2 regions of the Microcoleus sp. OTE_8_concoct_300 genome follow, and region 1 is predicted to be linked to the other one. Evidence: riboswitches for the same ligand, from Rfam matches in the RefSeq annotation. Region 1 holds a riboswitch; the other holds the start of a gene.
What was found. Region 1 has a riboswitch for cobalamin ahead of ACUVJL_RS35715 (energy-coupling factor ABC transporter permease). Riboswitches for the same ligand answer to the same signal wherever they lie in the genome.

Region 1 (3,113 bases):
CTATCCCCAACTCCCGCAATCGCTGAGCTAATCGATCGGAACGTTGGGCCAATCGATCGGCGCGCTGCGATTCCTGTTGGGCGCGCTGCGCTGATTCTTTCACCTGTTCTTCAGGAGTCAGATAACGTTTTCCATCGGCATCATACCAATACAACCACTCCCTTGTCACCCCAGAATAATTGCCCCTTTCACAACCAATTCCCAAACCAATTTCTGGCATCCAAACTGGATGTCCTGGCTGTAACTCGTACTTCCCATTGACTAACTTGTGTACTTCCAAATGAGGTTTACGACGGCGGCGGGAAGAATAAATGACGTAATAAAGTACGCCTAAAGCTTGATAAGTCTCCAATTTTGTGCTGTATTCCTTGCGATAAGTTGGGGAAACAACTTCTAGCACAAAAGTAGGCAGAACATTTTCATCCCACAGCACGTAACTGGGGCGCAATTCTTCGTCGTAAAATCGTTCTACTCCTAAACTTAAGAAAGCATCTGGGACAATGGGCGGTTCGTCAGGGTGATGATAAATACCCATATCTATGCCAAAAAACCAGTCCATGCGTTCTGCCCAAAGTATGAGCAATATTGCTTTTAACAACCCTGGTATTAGTTCTTGCAGTTCGTTATCCACAGGCGTTTCATCCGAGTCTGGTAGTTCATCGGCGGAGGGCAAGTTCCTCGGCAAGTTGTACTGTAACATTGCGGCTTTCCTCAAAACTCACTCATATTATAGCGTTTAGTGGTTGGGCGATAGTTGTTTATCTGGCTACAAACTACTTTATAAATACTAAAAGAATATTTATTTAACGAACCGCGAAGGCGCGAAGGACGCGAAGGAAGAGAAAGAATAGAAGGAAGAAGATAGGTAATATCGACTGAGTTTATCTGAATGAATTTTTGTAAAATATTTGCTGAGATTTACGCGATCGACTAAACTATGTCTAACCAGTCGGTTCTAATGGGGAGCAGCCGTTAGAGGAAAGGGGGAAAGTTCGGTGCAAGTCCGGCGCTGTCCCGCAACTGTAATGAGAGTTTTGTCGCTTTCTGAGTCAGGATGCCCGCCGATGTGTTAGTTTACATAGTCTCATCTGCGAGGTTCAGCGTGAAGACCAGAAATCGGAAATTGGTCAGCTTGGGATTGATGGCTGGCTTGAGTTGTTATATTGTCCTGGGATCGGCAACGCCCGCCGCAGCTATGCACATTTCGGAAGGTTTTTTGCCGGTGCAATGGGCGGCGTTTTGGTGGATTGTGGCGTTGCCTTTTTTTGCCTTTGGGTTGCGATCGATTACTCGCATTACAAAGGAACACCCGGAACTTAAACTATTGCTTGCTTTGGCGGGTGCGTTTACTTTTGTGCTTTCTGCTTTAAAAATTCCTTCGGTAACGGGCAGTTGTTCTCACCCTACGGGTACCGGTTTGGGTGCAATTTTGTTCGGCCCTTCGGTGATGGCTGTACTGGGGGCTTTAGTTTTGTTGTTTCAAACGTTACTGTTAGCGCATGGTGGCTTGACAACGCTGGGCGCGAATATGTTTTCGATGGCGATTGTCGGCCCTTTCGCTGCGTATTTTCTCTATCGATTGCTGTTGCGAACTGGTAGCCAGCGGGCAGCAATTTTTTGTGCGGCGGCTGTGGCTGATTTACTGACTTATGTGACGACTTCGATTCAATTAGCATTAGCTTTTCCGGCAGCAAGTGGCGGTTTTATGGCTTCGTTTCTCAAGTTTGCTGGCATCTTTGCTATCACTCAAGTACCTCTGGCTATTAGTGAGGGATTGCTGACTCTATTGGTCTGGAATTGGCTGCATTCTTACGGGAAGCAGGAGTTGGAAACTTTGAAATTATTGAGACAGGAGTCATAAGCCGTGAGTCAAAAACCTACAAAGAATCACCAATCTACTTCGCGGCAAAATTGGCTTTTGGCTGGCGCTGTGATTGTTCTGGCAGCGTTTCCTCTCGTTTTTGTGCGGGGTAAATACGGCGGTTCCGATGACCAAGCTAAGAAAGCAATTACGGAAATTCAACCGGGTTATAAACCTTGGTTCAATCACTTGTTTGAGCCGGCTAGCAGCGAAATTTCAAGTCTATTGTTTGCGTCTCAAGCGGCGATGGGGGCTGGCGTAGTTGGGTACGTCATTGGGTTGTATAAAGGCCGATCGCAATCTCGGCAGCAGTCTGATCGTAAGTCGTCGGAATGAACCATCAGATTGATAGTCTGGCTTATACAAATCGCTTGCGGGGGTTGCCGCCATCTCACAAGTTATCCTTTGCGATCGCCCTTTTAATTCTGTCTCTAGTTTCTGGGGCGATGGTCGAATTGTCGATCGCCCTGTGGTTGGCCGTCTGGATCGTCGTCTATGCGGGTATTCCGGGGAAACTGTATTTGCGGTTGCTGTCGCTACCGTTGATGTTTTTGCTGACAAGTTTGCCTGCTTTGGCGATGGGTGCGGTTGAGTTAAGTCAAATCCAGGAAATTCAGTGGGATATTTGGCAAGGTTGGGGCATTAGCATCGGCACTTTTTATCTGTATGTGAGCCGCACCGGAATATACCAAGTGAGTCTGCTATTAGCCCGCGCCTTCGCATCGACAAGTTGTATGTATTTCATCCTCTTGACGGTTCCATTTACCGAAATCTTGCAAATTCTCAGACAATTACGCTGCCCAGAGTTGGTCACAGAACTGCTATTACTAATGTATCGGTTTATTTTTAGCTTATTGGCGATCGCCGATGAACTTTGGATAGCCCAAAACTCGCGCTGCGGCTACCGCACATGGAAGCGGGGAATGCACAGTTTAAGCATTTTAATCGGGCAATTGCTTCAGCGAACTTTGGAAAACTACCGTCAAGTTTCCTTGAGCTTAGCGTCGCGCGGCTTTAATGGAAAACTGCGAGTTTGGAATTCTTACCCTTACAAACCTTCGCGAAGATATATATTTGAAGCTTTGTTTGGGTGTACAGTTTTAACTTTGTTAAACGTGCTATTTCAACATTAAATTACTCGTTCGCAGGCTCTGCCTCCCATTTACCCTTCGCCACCCGAGGCAGAGCCTCTGGAAATCGGTTCCCAGGCATAGCCTAGGAACCAGTCAAATTTTCTGCCGGGCTGCCGGAC
Region 2 (3,113 bases), on a different contig from region 1:
ATAGGATGCAGTTAGTTGTTAATAAACCGATGGAGATTTTGACGTTAGAAATAGTATCGAGTGCAGAATGATTGAAGAACGATCGCCCTTTCTTAAAAAAAGCGATCGCCCGCATTCAACTACAAGAATGACTGTATCTTAGCAGAGTCGAGTTCCCGACCGATCAGCACTAATTTGGTTTGGCGGAGTTCGGAAGGTTGCCAAGGGCGATCGTAGAAATATTCTATGCGCGAGCCCACACCTTGCAACACCATCCTCATCGGTTTCTTGGGAACCGCCACAAACCCTTTAATCCGATAGATTTCCTCCTGCTGCATCAAGGATTGCAGTTTTTTCACCAAAGCTTCAGGTTCAAATTCGCGATCGGCAATAAAGTAAGTCGAGTTAATATCATCATCGTGTTCGTGTTCCTCCTCAGCATCGTGGTGACTCGGGCGAGACTCCAAATCATCCTCAACCGCCGCATTAAATCCTAATAGCACATCAGGGTTAATTTCGCCACCTTTGCAAGGAACAATTTTCACACTTGGACGCAACTCTTGTTGCAACCAGCTTTGCACTTTCTGGTGAGTTTCAGCATCTACGCGATCGACCTTCGTTAAAAGTACCATATCGGCACAGGCTAACTGGTCTTCAAACAATTCCTCGATCGGAGTTTCGTGATCTAAACTAGAATCAGCCTGTCGCTGTGCCATCAAAGCATCGATATCACCGACAAAAGAACCGCTAGCAATAGCTTCGCAATCGACAACAGCAACAACACCGTCCACAGTAGCACCCGTGCGAATTTCCGGCCAGCGAAAAGCTTGAATTAAAGGTTTAGGAAGTGCGAGGCCCGAAGTCTCAATTAAGATACAATCAATTTGTTCTCTGCGCTTCAACAATTCCTGCATAGTCGGCAAGAATTCCTCTTGAACAGTGCAGCAAAGACAACCATTTGTTAGTTCAACAATATTGCTGCTAACATTTTCTTCTTCGTCGCAAACTTGGCAATCGCGCAGCAGTTCTCCGTCAATACCAATTTCGCCAAATTCGTTAACCAGAACAGCAATGCGGCGACCTTGATTATTTTGCAATAAGTGGCGAATTAAGGTAGTTTTGCCGCTACCGAGAAAACCAGTGATGACAGTAACAGGAATTTTGTGCATTGATAATTTTGTGCTTATTTGGTGATGGAATATGTTCTCTCGTTCCCAGGCAGAGCCTGGGAATGCTAATCTAGAGGCTCTGCCTCGCTGGAATAAAGGAGCGCTTTTAATACGAGGCTCTGCCTCGCTGGAATAAAGGAGCGCTTTTGATGACAGTAACAGGAATTTTCTGCATTGATAACTTTGTGCTTATTTGGTGATGGGATATGTTCTCTCGTTCCCAAGCTCTGCCTGGGAATGCTAATCTAGAGGCTCTGCCTCGCTGGAATAAAGGAGCGCTTTTAATACGAGGCAGAGCCTCTGGGTATGCGTTACCAGGCTCTGCCTGGGAACAAGAAAACTACATTCCTTACTACAAACCTATCTAATTTGGTAATGGTGGAATCTTTGCTAAAACGCCTTTTTTCAGAGCTTGAGGACGCTCAGACCAAGGCAACAAACCGTCTGGTTTAGCATAGTATTGACCCGCGCATTCGAGTACAGCCTCGACACTTTCCGACTCATTTGCTGGTAAATCACCAAACAGATAAGTATACTTTCCAACAGCAGCAAAACACACCGCACAAGAGTGACTGCAAGCACTCATGCACTCAACCTCTTGAATCTCAAATTGATCGGAAAACTCCCAATCTTTAGCGAGTTGCGACAAATTTTCCATGAATTGTTGACCGCCGCTTTGGCCTTCGCGCTTGCCGTTTTTCCAAACACTAGCGCAAGCAGTGCAAACAAATAGACTGTGCTTTGTGCGTACAGCCGTGTTAATTCCATCCATCATCCGTACCTCGCAGATGCGTTCAAAAGTGAGTTAGATATCGGCGGGCATTCTGACTTGAGAAACCACAACGGTTTCATTACAGTTGCGGGACAGCGCCGGACTTGCACCGAACTTTCCCCGTTTCCTCTAACGGCTGCTCCCCGCTAGAACCGATCGCGAAATCACATCATACCGCACTTGCCGCCTTTTTGGAAAAAAGTTATGTTGGTAGGAGGGCTTTTTAAGATCTAGCAGTATAAAAGAAACTTTTGTAGTAAGCACTAAAGTCCTTTTTAGGGAACTGGTATTAGCTTTTGGTTACATCCAGATCGCTTGAGCAACTGTACTGCGGATTCGCTTTAAGTTTTCCATACCTATCTCTTTAAGCTTTAACAAAGACTCGTCGCTGGCTTCTACCAATTCAGACACTGTGCGGTATCCAGCAGCTTTCAATATATCAATTTTGCGCTCCGTAAGTCCATAAGGATATACGTGAGATTTTTTTAATTTGCTAATATCTTCCTTTAATATTAGCATTTCACCATGCTCAGGTAATTCAGGCAATTGAATTTTAAACAACTCACTTGTTTTGTGTAATTCTAAAGGCTCATTTCTCTCATTTTTTTCATTTAACCACCTAGTATAAATTTCATTTGTGACCCTAGCGCCACGAGTTTTCTCCAACAATGTGCATAGATTCAAGCTATATCTTGTTCCTCGTCCCCTAGATTTCATTGCCCGTGAAACATCTCGAATTGAAATAAATCCAGTATATTCAAGTAGTTCTAACGGCTTTGATAGACGTTGTGCAATTTCTCTTAAAATAAGTACATTCTGCTTATTTTGCTTACCAGCATCCTGAAATATTAATTCTGCAATGTCGGTTGCAGGATCGATCATTAGTGCATACATACCAAGTTTTGGCTTAAGCTCTTCAATCAAGGGCCAATAGTAGTTACGGGCAAGGTATATCAGCGTCTTTGTGATATTGGCGTAATTGATCTTACGTGTTTTACAGTTGTCAGACAGATTATTCCATGCAAATATAAATCCCCTCATGTTTCCAAGTACAGCCCTTCCCATAAACCCCGCAACATTTTCTAAAGCAAATTGACCAGAGAAAGACTCTTCAGGTAGTCGCTGAGAAAACCTTTTTCTAATTATCTCGGCAAAGTTGGTATTATAATCTTCTAGTTCATCATTCCTTGAAA

Region 2: linked by a shared signal. The riboswitch ahead of ACUVJL_RS03525 (DUF1636 family protein) and the one ahead of ACUVJL_RS35715 (energy-coupling factor ABC transporter permease) in region 1 are both predicted to bind cobalamin.

Annotation. Positions count from the first base shown of each region.
Region 1 covers NZ_JANMZH010000798.1:14,809-17,921, forward strand. The annotation lists gene ACUVJL_RS35710 (Uma2 family endonuclease) at 1-700, opposite strand, end outside; cobalamin riboswitch at 934-1,080, shown strand; gene ACUVJL_RS35715 (energy-coupling factor ABC transporter permease) at 1,142-1,861, shown strand; gene ACUVJL_RS35720 (energy-coupling factor ABC transporter substrate-binding protein) at 1,865-2,197, shown strand; gene cbiQ (cobalt ECF transporter T component CbiQ) at 2,194-2,994, shown strand.
Region 2 covers NZ_JANMZH010000068.1:14,643-17,755, reverse strand. The annotation lists gene ACUVJL_RS03535 (aspartyl protease) at 1-71, shown strand, start outside; gene cobW (cobalamin biosynthesis protein CobW) at 120-1,148, opposite strand; gene ACUVJL_RS03525 (DUF1636 family protein) at 1,513-1,923, opposite strand; cobalamin riboswitch at 1,946-2,092, opposite strand; gene ACUVJL_RS03520 (DNA-directed RNA polymerase subunit alpha C-terminal domain-containing protein) at 2,221-3,113, opposite strand, start outside.